DNA from 4 places in the Mesorhizobium sp. M0185 genome. Region 1 is predicted to be linked to each of the others. Evidence: predicted binding sites of a transcription regulator. Region 1 holds the regulator's gene; each other region holds the start of a gene.
What was found. Region 1 encodes PhoB, which activates phosphate uptake and scavenging genes when phosphate is short. Its sites were predicted from a motif close to TGTCATNNANCTGTCAT; they were not measured.
Positions count from the first base shown of each region.

Region 2: a site for PhoB is predicted at 1,185-1,201, ahead of NKJ20_RS02875 (esterase-like activity of phytase family protein). Genes of this name have one in related genera too.
Region 3: a site for PhoB is predicted at 2,486-2,502, ahead of phnF (phosphonate metabolism transcriptional regulator PhnF). Genes of this name have one in related genera too.
Region 4: a site for PhoB is predicted at 2,692-2,708, ahead of NKJ20_RS22865 (inorganic diphosphatase). Genes of this name have one in related genera too.

Region 1 is NZ_JAMYSY010000035.1:59,894-64,221, reverse strand. It holds gene pstB (phosphate ABC transporter ATP-binding protein PstB) at 1-782, shown strand, start outside; gene phoU (phosphate signaling complex protein PhoU) at 815-1,522, shown strand; gene phoB (phosphate regulon transcriptional regulator PhoB) at 1,539-2,228, shown strand; gene NKJ20_RS23995 (ROK family protein) at 2,238-3,482, opposite strand; gene xylF (D-xylose ABC transporter substrate-binding protein) at 3,770-4,328, shown strand, end outside.
Region 2 is NZ_JAMYSY010000002.1:222,040-226,367, forward strand. It holds gene NKJ20_RS02865 (sugar ABC transporter substrate-binding protein) at 1-21, opposite strand, end outside; gene NKJ20_RS02870 (TIM barrel protein) at 64-1,053, opposite strand; gene NKJ20_RS02875 (esterase-like activity of phytase family protein) at 1,302-2,780, shown strand; gene NKJ20_RS02880 (L,D-transpeptidase) at 2,926-3,714, opposite strand; gene NKJ20_RS02885 (MATE family efflux transporter) at 3,902-4,328, shown strand, end outside.
Region 3 is NZ_JAMYSY010000026.1:48,559-52,886, reverse strand. It holds gene NKJ20_RS20480 (ABC transporter permease) at 1-599, shown strand, start outside; gene NKJ20_RS20475 (zinc-binding alcohol dehydrogenase family protein) at 670-1,686, shown strand; gene phnF (phosphonate metabolism transcriptional regulator PhnF) at 1,705-2,448, opposite strand; gene phnG (phosphonate C-P lyase system protein PhnG) at 2,583-3,044, shown strand; gene phnH (phosphonate C-P lyase system protein PhnH) at 3,044-3,655, shown strand; gene NKJ20_RS20455 (carbon-phosphorus lyase complex subunit) at 3,657-4,328, shown strand, end outside.
Region 4 is NZ_JAMYSY010000032.1:58,446-62,773, reverse strand. It holds gene tatB (Sec-independent protein translocase protein TatB) at 188-514, opposite strand; gene NKJ20_RS22875 (hypothetical protein) at 741-1,307, shown strand; gene NKJ20_RS22870 (hypothetical protein) at 1,590-1,907, shown strand; gene NKJ20_RS22865 (inorganic diphosphatase) at 2,032-2,613, opposite strand; gene NKJ20_RS22860 (multicopper oxidase family protein) at 3,146-4,328, shown strand, end outside.

The sequences.
Region 1 (4,328 bases):
ACATGACGATGGCCGAAACGGTCGCCGAGAAGACGAAGATCGAGGTCAAGAATCTCAACTTCTACTACGGCCAGAGCAAGGCGCTGAAGGACATCAGCCTGTCGCTGCCTGAGCGCAGTGTCACGGCCTTCATCGGCCCTTCCGGCTGCGGGAAATCGACGCTGCTGCGTGTGTTCAACCGCATCTATGAGCTCTACCCAAAACAGACGGCCGAGGGCCAGGTGCTGCTCGACGGCAAGAACATTCTCGACCGGTCGCAGGATCTCAACCTCCTCAGGACCAAGATCGGCATGGTGTTCCAGAAGCCGACGCCGTTCCCGATGTCGATCTACGAGAACATCGCCTTCGGCGTCAGGCTCTACGAGAACCTCGGCAAGTCCGAGATGGACGGCCGCGTCGAACAGGCGTTGAAGCGCGCCGCGCTGTGGAGCGAGGTCAAGGACAAGCTCAACGCCAGCGGCTTGAGCCTGTCCGGCGGCCAGCAGCAGCGGCTCTGTATCGCCCGCACGGTGGCCGTGAAGCCGGAAGTCATTCTGCTCGACGAACCGGCTTCGGCCCTCGACCCGTTGTCGACCGCCAAGATCGAGGAACTGATCGACGAGTTGCAAGCCGACTACACGATCGTCATCGTAACCCACAACATGCAGCAAGCGGCGCGCGTGTCGCGCCAGACCGCCTTCATGTATCTGGGTGAGCTGGTCGAGTTCGACCGGACCGAGAAGATCTTCACGTCACCCCGCGAGAAGCGCACGCAGGACTACATCACTGGCCGCTTCGGCTGAGCCGTTCCGATCATGCATATGAGGACAGGACCATGGGCGAACACACAGTCGCTTCTTTCGACGAGGATCTCGAGCAGATCAGCAAGCTGATCCGCGACATGGCCGACCTCGCCGGTTCGATGGTCGGCGGGGCGACCAAGGCCCTGTTGAATTCCGACAACGTGCTGGCGCAACGCGTCGTTTCCGACGACGCCATCATGGATGCGCGTCAACGCGAACTGGACGACCGCGCCATCACCCTGATCGCCAAACGCCAGCCGATGGCCCACGATCTTCGCCATGTGGTCGGAGCGATCCGCATGGCGGGCGACCTCGAACGCATCGGCGACCTTGCCAAGAATATCGCCAAGCGCGTGAGTGCGGTCAGCCTCAGCGCCACGCCGCGGGACCTGTCGCATTCCATCGACGCGATGGCGCAGCTGGTTCTCATCCAGGTGCAGGGTGTCATCGAGGAATATGCTGCAGGCGATGCGGCCGCGTTGGCCAAGCTGCGTGCCGCCGACGAGCGCATCGACGTCAAATACACCTCCGTGTTCCGCGAGCTGTTGACCTACATGATGGAAGATCCGCGCAACATCACCGCTTGCACGCACCTGCTGTTCTGCGCCAAGAATCTGGAGCGGATCGGCGACCATGTCACCAACATCGCCGAAAATGCGTATTATGTGCTGACCGGCGAGCAATTGCCGGTCAATCGTCCGAAGCAGGACGAAACGACAATGTCCGCACCGGTGACATGATGGGGGTGCCCAGCCGATGATCGCACCACGCATAATGGTGGTGGAGGACGAGGAGCCGTTGGGTGTGCTGCTCCGCTACAATCTCGAATCCGAAGGCTACCAGGTCGAGGTGGTGACACGCGGCGACGAAGCCGAGATCCGTTTGCAGGAGAATGTGCCCGACCTTTTGGTGCTCGACTGGATGATACCAGCGGTTTCCGGCATCGAGCTCTGTCGTCGGCTGCGGGTGCGCCCCGAAACCGAGCGGCTACCGATCATCATGCTGACCGCGCGCGGCGAGGAGAGCGACCGGGTGCGCGGTCTTTCGACCGGCGCCGACGACTATCTGGTCAAACCGTTTTCGACACCGGAATTCATGGCCAGGGTCAAGGCGCTGCTGCGGCGCGCCAAGCCGGAAGTGCTGTCCAGCGTGCTGAAGGTCGGCGACATCGTTCTCGATCGCGAATCGCACAGGGTCTATCGCAAGAAGAGCGAAATCAGGCTCGGGCCGACCGAATTCCGGCTGCTCGAGTTCATGATGCGGCATCCGGGCCGTGTCTTCTCGCGCAGCCAGTTACTCGATAATGTCTGGGGCGAGACAATCTACATCGACGAACGCACCGTCGACGTGCATGTCGGGCGGCTGCGCAAAGCCGTCAACAACGGCCGGATGCCGGATGTCATCCGCACCATCCGCGGTGCCGGCTATGCGATCAGGGAAGATTGACCCGCCTGGTCAGGCTACGTTCTTTCTGACGCTGGGCCTCATTTGCGCGCCCGGCGCGAAAATCTCCTGGTCGACGAAGCTTAACGCCCGCATCGCGCAGCCTTCGCGGATCAGCGGCAATTCGTTCGGCTCTGTATCGAAGGAGATCGAGCCTGAATGCTGGCCGCCGGCGGTCTGGGCGATTGCCTTCCGCAAGGCCGGCTCGATCAGATCGAAGGCGGCGGCACTGGCGCCGACCATCGCGACCGGTGCCGGATCGATCAGCGCGAACAGCGAGCCGAGACCGAAACCCAGCGCTTCGCCGGCCTTGCGGTAGGCCTCGCGTTCCGGCCCATCTTTCTCGCGCGCCCGGGCCGCCAGTGCTCGCATGTCGGCGTCGCTGACGTCGGCGACCGGTTCGCTGTCTTCGCTCATCTGCCTGGCGTTGCGCCAGATGGCGTAGTTGCCGGCATAGGCCTCGATGCAGCCGCGCCGCCCGCAACGGCAGAGCGCGCCGCCCGGACGATGGATCATGTGGCCAAATTCGCCGCCCGAGGAATGCGTCCCGGTGAACAGTTCGCCCTTCAGCACCAGCCCCATGCCGATGCCATGCGAAAGCAGGATGGCGATGAAGTCGTCGCGATAGCGATCCGGATTGCGCCAGCGCAAAGCCACCGCCATCATGTTGCAGTCGTTCTCCACCGTTGCCGGGGTGCCGAATTCGTCCTCCAGCATGTCGGCAAAGGCGATGTCGGTCTGCGGCGTGATCGGCGACCACAGCATGGCGCGTGCAGGGGAGTCGGTAATGCCCTGAATCGCCAGGGCGATGCGGGCGACACTGCGGACGTCAAGGTCTGGATCCTGCAGCCGGCGCCGGACGATGGCCATGCATTCACGGATCAACTCGTCGCGCGGCATGGTCAGCGTGTCCAGCCGGCGCTGTTCCTCGGCGATCACCTGTCCCGTATAGTCGATAATGGCGGCCGACAGGAAATTCAGCGACAACACCACGGTCAGCACCGCCGCCGCTTCCGGATTGAGGGCGAGGCCGACCTGCGGACGACCGCGTTTCAACGAAACGGGCTCACTTGCCTTGCTCTCGGCGAGGATGCCTTCCCGTATCAGGTCGGAAGAGATCGCCGATATGGTCGAATGACTGAGGCCGGTGGTAGCTGCGATCTCAGTACGCGATGGCTGGCCGGCCCGGCGCACCGCCGAGATCACCATCGCCCGGTTGCGCCGGCGCAAATCGTCATGGCGGATTCCGACCGACATTGGTTTGCTTTCCTCCCGGTTGCCCGCGGCCGCTCATGAACCGGAAGCCGTCGGTAATGTCCGACAAATAGTGTCGGATGCAGGCAAATAGTGTCAGATGCAGGTGGCGCTGTCATCGTTTATTCCGACGCTCGAAAAAACTCGCAGAGTCATCAAAATCCATCAGAATCGATGTTGACAGCAGCAGGAGATCGGGCCAGTATTTTTTCGAGGCTCGAAAAAATTAGAGCTTCTAAGCTGGTCTTTGAGCCAATTGATCACGCCGTACGCGGCGCAGGGAGGATATGATGAAGAAATTCACGACCGCCATTCTGGCGGGTGTCGCCATGACGCTGGCGCTGGCGTCGGTGGCGCAGGCTAAAGACAAGGTCATCGGCGTTTCCTGGTCGAACTTCCAGGAAGAGCGCTGGAAGACCGACGAGGCCGCAATGAAGGCGGCCATCGAGGCCGCAGGCGACAAGTATATTTCCGCCGACGCACAGTCCAACCCCGGCAAGCAGCTCACCGACGTCGAGAGCCTGATCTCGCAGGGCGCCAACGCACTGATCATCCTGGCGCAGGATGCCTCGGCCATCGGGCCGGCCGTGCAAAAGGCGCTGGACGAAGGTATTCCGGTTGTCGGCTACGACCGGCTGATCGAGAACAAGGACGTCTTTTACCTGACCTTCGACAACAAGGAAGTCGGCCGCATGCAGGCCCGCGAAGTCTTCAAGGTGAAGCCGGAAGGCAACTACGTCTTCATCAAGGGTTCGGGTTCCGATCCGAATGCCGATTTCCTGTTTGCCGGTTCGATGGAGGTGCTGAAGGAGGCCATCGACGGCGGCAAGATCAAGAATGTCGGCGAGG
Region 2 (4,328 bases), on a different contig from region 1:
GGTGGCAAGCAGAAATTTCATGGTCTTTCCTCCCTGGTTGAAAACGGTGATGGCGCCGGAGCTTCAGCTGTCCGGCCCGAGCATGGCTTCCTGGACGATGGCCTGCGAGGCGACCGCGTCCTGACGGTCGACGGCGGCTGACAGGCGATTGTCCTTTTCCAGCCGATCGACGACGCGCAGCATGCGCTTGACAGTCGCGATGTTGACTTCGCATTCGTGGACCGGGTCGAGCCCGGTCATGTCGGGGAACGTGTCGAAGTAGATGGCGCCGGCATAGCCGTCTCGACGGATCTGCCTGAGCAGCTCGATCGTCTGCAGCGTATGCACGGCCCCGACCATCAAGCCGTCGTCGCGCTTGGCGTAGCCGTCGTTGAGATGCACGCCGAGCAGCTTGCTGTGTCGCGCCACCAGCGCAGCGGCAAAGGCCGGCTGCTCGTCGGCGTAGAGCACATGGGCGAAATCGAGCGTCACGCCGAGATTGGGCAGGCCGATCTCGCGGATCGCCAGCAATGTCGTCGCCGCATCGGGCATCAGGCTGTAGGAGCGCGGCTCGTTGGGTTTGTATTCAAGGCTGATCTGACAGCCCGGATCATGCGCCGCTACTTCACGAACACCATCGATTTCGTGTTGCCAGAGCGTCGCATAATCCGCCTGGAAAGCATAATCGAAGCCATCCTGCCCGAGCCACAGCGTCATCAGGCCGGCGCCGGCCTCGCGGGTGGCGTCGATGCCGGCCTTGGTCAGGTCGATGGCTTCGCGGCGAATAGCGGGATCTGGATTGGTGAAGGCACCGAGCTTGAAAGCCGAATTAGAGTAGTAGCGCATGGCGAAACCATTGATCGAAAGCCCGATGTCGCTGAGTTTGCGCGCCATTTCCGTAGGTTTTTCGCCGACATGGTCGGGGAAGTTGAGGTCGAGATCGGTCAACTCCGCAACCTTCGCCGCACGTGCCGCCATCTGCAGCATAGACGGTTTGCCGACAAGATCGGGCCACTCGGCCTGTGGCCGCGAGGCAAAGGAATTGAGGCGGGTGGCGAAACGATAGGCTGTCATCGGGGACCTTTCATTGTCATAACTTTACATAAAAATGATTATTTGTAAAGTTGTTAATTGCTCGCTCGGCGACGACGAATTCGCCCATACCCAGGCCAGTTGCGACCACGGGGGACAAGCAAGCGCGGCACTGTCACGCAAGTATCATGCTCGCGTCCTAGATCGCTTCTCCGAAGGCTTTCGCGGCATCCTTGATGCGACGCGGCGCTTTTTCGGGCCCCGGCAGCTTTGTCACAAAGAGGATTTCCATGGAAAACCTGCACCGAACCGCGTCCCTCGCCGTCGCGCTGGCGATGTTCACCGCCTTGACTCCGGCCTTGGCAGAAAACGCCGCGACCGTCGGCGGCGTCAGCTTCGTCAACAAGGGCTTGGTCGGTGTCGGCCGCATCCCGGCCAGCCAGAAGGACAAGTTCGGCGAGACGTTTGGCTCCGGCTCAGGCATGTCGATCGACGCTGCCGGCTGGACGCACGGCGCCGATGGCTACAAGGGCTCGTTATGGCTGCTGCCGGACCGCGGCTACAATGTCGTCGGTACCACCGATTACCGCCCGCGCCTCAACACGATTGCCCTCGAGTTCGCCCCGATCGCGCCGGGTGCAGTGCCGGCCGCCGGCCAGGAACAATCGGGCCTCAAGGCGACGCTTGCCGACACCATGCTTTTGACCGACGACAAGGGCGCCGACGCAACCGGCCTCGATCCGCTCAACGGCGTGCGTGCCGCGACCGACGACATGCCGATCCTGCCCGAAGCCAACGGCAAGCTCGCGCTCGATAACGAAGCGATCGCACGGCTGCCCGACGGCACGCTGTTCATCTCGGACGAATACGGTCCGAACATCTACCGCTTCTCCGCCGATGGGCGTCTGATGTCGGCAACGCAGCCGCCGGCGGCGCTTGTCCCGATGCGTCACGGGACGCCAAACTTTGCTTCCAACAATCCGGGACCTGGCGCGGCAGACCCAGATCCGAAGGATCCCGAAACCGGCCGTCAGAACAACCAGGGCCTCGAAGGCATGGCGCTGACGCCGGACGGGAAGTTCCTGATTGCCGTGCTGCAGTCGGCCCCAAGGCAGGATGGCGGCGATTCCGCCTCGACGCGTCAGAACACGCGCGCGCTGGTCTACGATGCCTCGGATCCCGGCCAGCTCAAGCTCGCGCATGAATATGTCGTGCCGCTGCCGGTGTTCACCGATGCCAAGGGCAAAACCAAGATCGCCGCGCAGAGCGAAATCGTGGCGCTGTCGGACAAGACCTTCCTGATGCTGGCGCGCGACAGCGGCAACGGACCGGGGCTGAAGGGCGACACCTCGCTCCATCGCGAGATCAGCGTCGTCGATGTGTCTGCGGCAACCGATGTCGCCGGCACAGAGTTCGACAAGGACAAGCCGCTGGCGCCCAAGGGTGAGCTCGATCCATCGGTGACGCCGGCCAAGCTGACGCCGTTCATCGACATCAACGACAAGACCGAGCTCGGCCGCTTCGGGCTGCACAATGGTGCGCCCAACGACCGCAACAACCTTTCGGAGAAGTGGGAGGCGATGTCGGTGGTGAGCGTCCTCGATCCAAAGCTGCCCGACGACTATTTCCTGTTCGTCGCCAATGACAATGACTTCCTCACGCAGGACGGCTTCCAGGTAGGCGCGGCCTACAAGGCCGAGGATGGCGCCGATGTCGACACCATGTTCCTGGTCTATCAGGTCACGCTTCCAGGCCTCGCCAAGAAGTAGCGGCACCCATACAGGCGGACGCGCGGAACGCGTCCGCCTGAGCTGGCGCGATTGAGCGGTCGTGCCCTTCAGTTGCGGCTCGCCCGCGCAAGGACGGTGTCCTAGTGCGTTGCAAACCTGCGACTGACGATCCAGTCGACGGCACTTACCTCAACATCTCCGCGTCCTTTGGCACGCCGGCATCGATCGGCTCGGCCGTCCTGTTCGACACGGCGGCGATCTTCCCGGCGGCCGACAGGTTCGGGCGCACGAAGACCGGCGCGACGCCGTCGACGCGGCTGTAGAGGTCGATAATGTCCTGATTCATGAAGCGCACACAGCCGGAGGAAGCGTTCTTCCCAATGGAATCCCACTCCGGTGTGCCGTGCAGCCGATACATCGTGTCCTTGCCGTCGCGGAAGAGATACAGCGCGCGGGCGCCAAGCGGGCTCTGCGGGCCGGGCGGCATGCCGTCCTTGTATTTCGCCAGTTCCGGCCGGCGTTGGATCATTTCCGGCGGCGGCGTCCAGACCGGCCACTTCTTCCTCGCCTGAACCACGGCGCTGCCGGTCCATCCGAAACCGGCCTTGCCGAGGCTGACGCCGTAGCGAATTGCCTTGCCGCCGTCGCGCACCAGATAGAGGAAGTGCTCGGAAGTATCGACGACGATCGTGCCGGGTTTTTCTCCGGTCGGGTCGGACACGATTTGGCGCACGAATTTCGGATCGACCTTGGCTACCGGGATTGCCGGCAGTTGATAGCCCTCATCGACGCGCGCGGCATACATGCTTGCGGCATCGCCGAAAGCCGGATCGCTTGGCGCCGGCGTCACTGGCGGCGCTGCCACGTCCGTCGTGGTGCACGCCGAAAGAGCCACGGAGGCCGCGCCCAGAGCGGATGCACCAAGAAAGGCGCGCCGGTTCAGGCGCTCAAAAAACAACGGAATATCGGACATGAGCCCCCCGGCTTACCCATGAGATCCAGGAAAATGCGGCCCCACGCGTGCGGGATCAATATACGATTCCGGAAGGTTTGAGAAATGCTTAGACCAAGGCACGCCAGGCGGAATTTGCGCATCGACCTCTCCCGTTAAATCGGCAATCATTGCGGACTCAAGACAAGCCTTCGCCGAGTTGCCTGCCATGGATGACAACATGCCCGCGCGCCGGCAGACCGGCGACCTCACCAGTGGGCCTATCCCGCGCACCCTTTTGCTGTTTGCCCTGCCGGTGCTCGGCTCCAATGTGCTGCAGTCGCTCAACGGCTCGATCAATGCCGTGTGGGTCGGCCGTTTCCTCGGTGAAGCGGCGCTGACCGCCACGTCCAATGCAAACCTCGTACTGTTTCTCATCCTCGGCACCGTGTTCGGCATCGGCATGGCGGCGACCATCCTGGTCGCGCAATCCGTCGGCGCTCGTGACCTGCCCGAAGCCCGGCGCATCGTCGGCACCAGCGCCATCTTCTTCTTCCTCGTCTCGGTGGCGTTCGCGGTCTGCGGCTGGATCTGGGTCGATGCGATCCTCGATGCACTCGGCACGCCAGCCGATGCGTTGCCGCTGGCGCGCTCCT
Region 3 (4,328 bases), on a different contig from region 1:
TGGGCCTGCCGCCCTTCATCATCACCCTGGCAACGCTGACCTCGCTGCGCGGCATCGGTCTGTTGATGACCAATGGCAACTCGATCTCGATCAACAACGACGCCTTCCAGACGTTCTCGCGCAGTTCCTTCGCCGGCGTTCCCAATCTGTTCTGGATGGTGATCCTGGTCGGCATCCCAGCCTACATCTTCCTGCACCACAGCCGCTGGGGCCGCTATCTGTTCTCGGTCGGCTCCAACGCCGAGGCGTCGCGCCTGTCAGGCGTCAACGTCCAGCGCACCATCTACATGGCCTACACGCTGTCGGGCCTGTGTGCGGCCTTCGTCGGCGTGCTGCTTGCCTCGCGCATCGGCATCGGCAATCCGACGCAGGCCGAGGGCTGGGAATTGCAGGCGATCGCCTCCTCGGTGATCGGCGGCACCTCGCTGTTCGGCGCTGTCGGCTCCGTGCACGGACCGCTGCTCGGCGCCTTCATCCTTGCCACCATCAACAACGGCGCCAATCTGCTCAACGTCAACGCCTTCTGGCAGCGCATCATCACCGGCGTGCTGATCATCGTCATCGTCTATTTCGACGGACTGCGCCGCCGCGGCAAATAGACCGCCTCCCAACAACCGCCGGCCTCGCGACAGCAGGGCCGGCGGTGCCATGAACCGACTGGATTGAAGCATGAAAGCCGTCGTCTGCCGCTCGCCCGGCGAACTTGTCCTCGAAGATCGTCCGGCGCCTGACGCGCCCCCCGCCGGCTGGGCGCTGGTCGCCGTCAGCCATGTCGGCATCTGCGGCACCGACTATCACATCTTCGAAGGCAAGCACCCGTTCCTCGCCTATCCCCGCATCATGGGCCACGAGGTTTCCGGCACCGTGATCGAGGTTGGCGAGGACGTCGATCTCGCCGTCGGCGAAGCGGTGATCGTCAATCCCTATCTCGCCTGCGGCAAATGCATCGCCTGCCGGCAAGGCAAGCCGAATTGCTGCGTCAGGATCGAGGTGCTCGGCGTCCACCGCGACGGCGCTATGTGCGAGCAGATCCTGGTGCCGGCGCAAAATCTTTATCCGGCAAACGGCCTGTCGCTGGCCGATGCCGCCGCCGTCGAATTCCTGGCGATTGGCGCCCATGCCGTGCGGCGCTCGCTCGCTGATCCAGGTGCGCGCACACTGGTCATCGGTGCAGGCCCGATCGGGCTCGGCACGGCGCTGTTCGCCCGCATCGCCGGGCTCGACGTGACGCTGCTCGACATGAGCGCTGAACGGCTTGGCTTTGCCGAAAGCGAACTCGGCTTCGCGACGCTCGACGGCTCGCGAGGTACCGCTGCCGACCTGGTGCGGGAAGCAACCGGCCGCGACGGCTTCGACGTGGTTTTCGATGCCACCGGCAACACCCAGTCGGTGCAGTCGGCCTTCGCCCATGTCGCGCATGGCGGGGCGCTGGTCCTGGTCAGCGTCGTCAAGGACGACATCGCCTTTTCCGATCCCGAATTCCACAAGCGCGAGATGATGCTGATCGGCAGCCGCAACGCCCTGCGTGCCGATTTCGACCATGTCGCCGCCTCGATCCGCAACGGCGCGCTGCCGCTGGCAAAGCTGGTCACCCACCGCACCACGCTTGGCGAGACGCCGCACGACCTCGCCCGCTGGGCGCATGAGAAGTCCGGCCTGATCAAGGCCGTCATTCAAGTCGGATGATGCCAGGGCTGCCGCATCTCAGAGCGCCGACAATTTGAGCTCGATCCGCTCGGCCGGGAAGCGCGACTCCGAAAACTGTATCGGCTGACCGTCGGGCGTGACGTTGACGGCGACCGTCACCAGCACGATGGCGCCGGGCTGCAGCTCGAGGTCCGCAAGGTCGGCGGCATCGGCATGGCGCGCCGACAGCACGGTCGATTGCCTGAGATAGTCGTCGATGCCGAAACGTGCCAGCGATGCGGTGATCGAACCGGTTTCCGCCATGGCGGCATCGATGCCGGCAAAGCGCCTGGCATCGAACCAGCCGGCCGCGCGGGACACCGGCATTCCATCGGCTTCGCCGCGCGTTTCCAGGCGTATCACATCGGCCCCCGTCGCAAGGCCTAAGCCCTCTGCGACACGACGGTTGGCCGGCTCGATCGATGACGCGAGCAAGGTGATATGCCGCTCGGACGCCTGTCCTTGCAATCCCTCGGAAAAGCGGGTGCGGGCGCCGATCGGATAAGACAGCCGCTTGCGCGACAGCACGAAGGTGCCGCGCCCCTGCTCCGCCCTGAGCACACCCTCCTGCACCAGCGCTGCGATAGCGCTACGCACCGTGTGGCGGTTGACGCCATAGCGTCCGGCCAACGCGATCTCCGGCGGCAGCGCGGCATTCTCGGGAAAATCGCCGGCGGCGATCGAATGCAGTATCTGGTCGGCGATCTGCCGCCACAGCGCGACACCGCTGCGCCGCTCGATGCTGTTGGCTTGTCCGATCATCTCCCGCCCCAATTCCTTGCGCCGATCTTTTGGCCCGTGTCACGTGCCCGTCATGGACACGCGCTAGATAATGGATATGATTTGTATAGTTGTCTATATCAATAGACAAATGCACGCAAACGAGGAGTACGGCCATGCGAGGACGGGAAGCGCGAGAGCAAGCCGAGCGCAAGGCCGTGATGGCGACGCTGGCGCAATCGGCCGGCGAAGACATCGTCCGCCTGTGGGACGAAACCGGCCTGCCTTGCGAAGCGGAACTTCTGCGTGGCCCCGAAACCGGCTTGGTTACGGTACGCGGCCGCATCGGCGGCGGCGGCGCGCCCTTCAATGTCGGCGAGGCGACGGTCACCCGTGCCACGGTGCGGCTTGCGTCCGGCCATGTCGGCCACTGCTACGCGCTTGGTCGCGACAAGCAGAAGGCAAGGCTGGCTGCAATCGCCGACGCGCTCTGGCAGGATCCTGCCCACCGCAACGAGGTCGAGACCAGGATCGTTGCGCCCTTGCAGGCGGCACTGGCCAAGGCGCGTGAACAGCGCCGCGCCGAAACGGCGGCGACCAAGGTCGATTTCTTCACCATGGTGCGCGGAGAAGACTGATGGATATCGCCACTCAATCCATTGAAGGCGGCTTCGCCGATCCGGTATTCAATGCCCAGACCGTATTCCGTGCCGTGATGGACGCGATGGCGCGGCCGGGCAGCGTCCAGCCCTTGCCGGCCCTTGCCCACCCCCCGGTGCCGCTGTCGGCCACCGCCGGCGCCGTTGCGCTGACGCTGTGCGACAACGACACGCCGCTCTGGCTCGACCCGGCTTTGCAGGGGTCGGCGGCGGTGAAATCCTGGCTTGGCTTCCATACCGGCGCGCCGCTGGCCAACACCCCGGCCGACGCGCATTTCGCGCTGATCGCCACGCCGGCCGAGATGATGGCGCTCGACGGGTTTTCGCAAGGCACCCAGGATTATCCCGATCGTTCGACGACGCTGATCCTCGAGGTCGGCGATCTCGTCTCCGGCGCTCCGCTGCTGCTCGAAGGCCCGGGCATCGAGAAGACTGCGACGATCGCGCCGGCGCAAATGCCACGCCATTTCGTCGAACAATGGAAGCAGAACAACCAGCGCTTTCCCCGCGGTGTCGACATCGTCCTCGCCACCCCTGACGGCGTTGCCTGCCTGCCGCGCACGACGCGCATCAAGATCATGGAGGCGTAGCATGTATGTTGCGGTAAAGGGTGGCGAGACGGCCATTCGCAATGCTCACAAACTGCTCGCCGACCGCCGGCGCGGCGACCGTTCGGTGCCCGCACTTCGTCTCGACCAGATCGTCGAGCAACTGGCGCTCGGCGTCGACCGGGTGATGAGCGAAGGTTCGCTCTACGACAGGGAATTGGCGGCACTCGCCATCGTCCAGGCGCGCGGCGACATGATCGAGGCGATCTTCCTGGTTCGCGCCTATCGCACCACGCTGCCGCGTTTCGGCTACACCAGGGCGATCGACACCGGCACGATGCTGGTCGAGCGGCGGGTGTCGGCGACCTACAAGGATCTGCCCGGCGGCCAGTTGCTCGGCCCGACTTTCGACTACACCCACCGGCTGCTCGATCCCGAACTTGCTACCGGCGGCGATGTCGCCGAGCCGGAACAGCGTGCAGGCGAAGCGCAGGCCATGCCGCGCGTCTCGGCGATCCTTGCCCGTGAAGGCCTGATCGAGCCGGATGGCGAAATGCCTGGGGACCACGTTCCTGGCGACATCACCCGCGAACCGCTGGAATTCCCGATGGCGCGTGACGTCCGGCTGCAGGCGCTGTCGCGCGGCGACGAGGGTTTTCTGCTGGCCCTCGGCTATTCCACCCAGCGCGGCTATGCCCGCAACCATCCCTTCGTC
Region 4 (4,328 bases), on a different contig from region 1:
CAGTGGTGGAACAATGGTAACCTGTGAAGGGATTTTACAGCGAGGGGAATGCCCGAGATGAGGTTTTGAGTCCCGGCGCGCAGTCGGCGAAACCGAAACGGTGAAGGTGGAGCGGCTGGGAGCCTCGCGATGGTTCCGATGGGCGACTGCTCTTCTGCCCGATCACTGGTTTGATGACGTTTCGGCATTAAACCTCGCATCGCAGTTCAGATTCTGCGCCCCGCTCAGCGGCCGGATCGAGATTGCTGTCCTTCCCTACTATGGCCTTGTCAGCGCTTCGCGGCACGTCCTCCATCGCATTCTGAAGCATCGAGCGGGTTTCCTGCAGGTCGAGTTCCTTCTCGGCTTGACGTACGGCGTCGTCAAACTGCTTTCGAAAATCGCCCGCAATCCGATTGAATGTCTTCATCATTGCCCCCGCCGATCGCATGACTTTTGGAAGCTCCTCCGGGCCGAAAACAACCAGCGCCACCACGAAGATAACCAACAGGTGGGTCATGCCAAGTCCGAACATCGGTACGTCCTCTCGCGCATATCGCCGGCAGCGACAACCTCTCCGCGGTTTGCGGCGACCGATCCGGTTGAATGCCTCGACCTACGGCGCCAAATCCAACCATCATAGCCTCTCGCCTGAGCCATTCCAGTATGCGGCCGCGGGAATGTCGTTCATACTACGAGCCATGTGGCACCACTCGTCAACCCGAATATCAGGCGCACGTCTGGTAGGGATATTCGCAACCGTGCTCGCAGCAAGCGGACTCCTCGCTGGAGCCGATGGCACAAGGCCCAGAATATTTGAAGCAGGCGCCTACTCCTTTTCCGACGAACTCGGCGGATTCCGGATCATTGCCGCTTCGGGAGCCGGAACAAGGGCCGATCCCGTCGTGATCACCGAGGAACTCGAGTCGGCAAGCCCGGTAACCCTCACCATACGCGCCATCCGGCCGGTTCAGCCATTCGGTGCCTCCGGCAACTATGCCACCGGGTTCATTTCCCTAAGGATCGTTGCCCTCAACAACAGCGGTCACGCCTGGGTCGAATTCGAGTTCGAGTTGCAGGAGATTCTCAACCAGCCAAGCGATTCCAGCGACGGGCTTTCGTTCGACCAGGCGCGCCGCGAAACGGATGCAATTCGGTCCGATAGTTTCGCCGAATTCAGTCGTGAATTCGAACCTTATGACCATCTTCTGTTCCGGAAAGGCGAGGTCGATCCGCTGAGCACGGTTTCGTTCTCATTCCTGGTGACTGATTTCACGCCGACTGCGCGGCTCTATCTCGTTCAGGACCCGCGCATTCCCTCAACATGAACGTGTCGCGCATCATCGCGGCCGTTGGTTCGAACAACGCTGCTCGTCATGTATGCCGGCAGTTTGGCAGGTGTCGTTGGGCGCGGCATGCCGATGGATTTGCTGGTCATTTTGGTCGCTTGGCCGTGCCTTTGATTCGGGCCACAAAATACGGACAACAGGGCAAAAACCGACGCGAACGACGATTGAGGATCGTGAGCGCCCGCGGTACGAGTTCTCCGCCGAGTTACTTGTGAAGCGTTCACACTAGCGACAGTTCCGGATCGTGCTATGATCTTGCGCATGAGGACGATCACGGCCTCTTACATTCTGGTTTTCGCGGCGCTCGCTGCAACGCCCGCGCGGGCCGAATGCCAGTGCCTCGCCAACGGCCACATTTTCCATCACGGCGAAATCGCTTGTCTGCAATTGCCGTCAGGTCCTGAACTCGCGCAGTGCGACATGGTTCTCAACATTTCGTCATGGAAAAAAATTCAGGATGGATGCCCCGAGGCGATGGCGCCGTTTGGCTTGCCTGTCAAAGGGGACGAGCAGAAACCAGGCGAAGGCGGAGATAAAGCCAACGATTTGGCTTTATCAACAGCAAACGCCCGGAGCTAAAGCGAAGCGCAGTTTGCGCGCATCCAACAGTGCGACGCAAGCCCAACGCATACCCTAGCGGTGTTCCAACACCGCTAGGAACCAGCCCTATGAATGAGCTTCCTGTTGAGATTCTGCTTTCCTGTCAGTCCTTCTTGTTCCGGTAGCTTTCAATGGCTTTGCCAACCATGTCGATGGCGACGTTGGCGCCACCAAAGCCGTTCAGCTCAACGGCCTTGCGGCCTTCAGGTAGCTGCTTGTAAACTCGAAAGAATGCCTCGATGCGCTGTCGTTCGATGGCCGGAAGATCATCGATGGTCTTGACCCCGTCATATTGCGGATCGATATCCGTGGCCGGCACAGCGATGATCTTGTCATCCGCTTCGCCGCCGTCGACCATGTTGAGCACGCCGATGGCGCGGACTTTGATCAGAGCACCGGGCACAACGGGTTCCCGGGTGAAGACAAGCGCATCCAACGGGTCGCCGTCGCCGCCCAACGAACTGGTAACGGAACCATAGTTGGCCGGATAGACGACCGGCATGGACTGATATCGATCGACGACGACATGGCCTGTCTCGGCATCGATCTCATATTTGGTGATGCTTCCCGCCGGAATCTCGATAACCGTGTAAAATTCGCTGGTGTCTTTCGGCTGCGGAAAATCGAAAGCTGTGACGAATTCGGCGAAAGCGGGCTGCGTGCCCAGCAGGGCCGCAAGCGCCATGACAGTCGGCAAAGCGCGCATGGTTGTCTCCAGAGGTTTGGACGGGCAGGGCGCCCTGCATCCGCCTAGCCACCGTATGTGACGGCAGCATTACAGGGTTCCGTTATTGAAATTGGATGACCGTATTTGCACCGATCCTGCGGCGAGCAGAAATGGGCCGAGATAGAGCGCTGACGAGTGATGAGCGTCTATGGGCGTTTGCGTTTACGGGCGTTTAAGAGACGGTGGCCGCTTCAAATGTGCTATTTCAGGCGAGCCCATTTCCGGCAAGGGGATAGCTTGCGTCGTAACTCCTGCCAATCGGGCACGCTACACCCACAACACGCCGTTCGGCGAGAGCTGCCACGTAGACGCCTCGCGGCTCAGTGCGACGTTGTGTAGCAATCATCAAAAAGCAAGTGAAACTCCAACTTCAGTTGAAGTCCTTCGGAGACTACGCCACCTTGACCTTGAATCATTGCCAGGGTTCGAAATTCGTGAACGAAGAGACAACAACACCACGTCCGCTATACTCCACTGAAAGGGCTGCTTCATGTCGGGAATGTCGCGCAGGGAAATCTTGCTGGGCGGCACGGCAGCAGTAGCTGTCGGCGCTGCAGGCGGGCTGGTTGCCGGCAGGGCCGTAGCAGCCGATCTGACCTTGCCGGTTTCAGCGATCAGTCGGTCGATTTTGCCCGGCACCGTCACCAAAGGGATGATGAGTTTCGGTGCGGGCGGGCCGCCGCCCACTCTGCGTTTATTGCGAGGTAGGCCGTTTTCCATAGACGTGGTCAATGATCTCGATGAAGCGACGATCGTGCATTGGCACGGATTGCGCATCGCCAATGACATGGACGGCGTGCCTTATCTCACCCAGCGTCCCATCGCGGCGGGCGAAAGCTTCCGTTACACTCTGACACCGCCGGATGCCGGCACCTATTGGTATCATCCGCATTGCAACACGCTCGATCAGATGGCCCGCGGTCTGACAGGCGTGCTTGTTGTCGAAGATGACGAAGATGCCGGTTTCGACCAGGATTTGCCGCTCAATATACGCGACTTCCGTCTCGGCGAAGACGGCCAGTTCATCGAATTGTTCAAGGCACGCAACGCTGCGCGCGGCGGCACGCTGGGTACGGTCTCGACGATAAATTGGGAAGTCACCCCGATTTACGATCTGCCGGCGGGCAGCCTTGTGCGCCTGCGTTTGGCAGTCACGGATGTCACCCGTATCGGCACTTATGACCTCGATGGCGGCACGGCCAAAGTGATCGCTCTTGATGCCAACCCGCTGCCGCAGCCTGTTGCGCCTCGGGGCATTGTCATCGCGCCCGGCCAGCGCGCCGATATCGCCCTCCGCGTGCCTGATGGCGAAGACGAGATCGTCAGCCTGAATCTCAGAACAGCCACGGGACCTCGCGTTCTCGTCCGATTCCGGCCTATCGGCGCCAGCGCCGGGCGGGCGCTTGGCGAACTCAAGCCGCTGCGGCCGAATCGCGTACCGGAGCCGGATCTTACCGATGCCGAGACAATGGACTTCGTCTTTGGCTGGTCGCCCAATGGTGATGCGCCGGCGCCGGGTATTTGCGGCACGCTCGGCTACACCTTCTGGTCGATCAACCGCGTCGCCTGGCAGGGGGACGCGCCGGGGCCAGTTGGTCCGCTCGCGGCTCTAAGACGGGGCAAAAGCTATGTTCTGCGCCTTCGCAACGAAACGCCGAACGATCATCCGATCC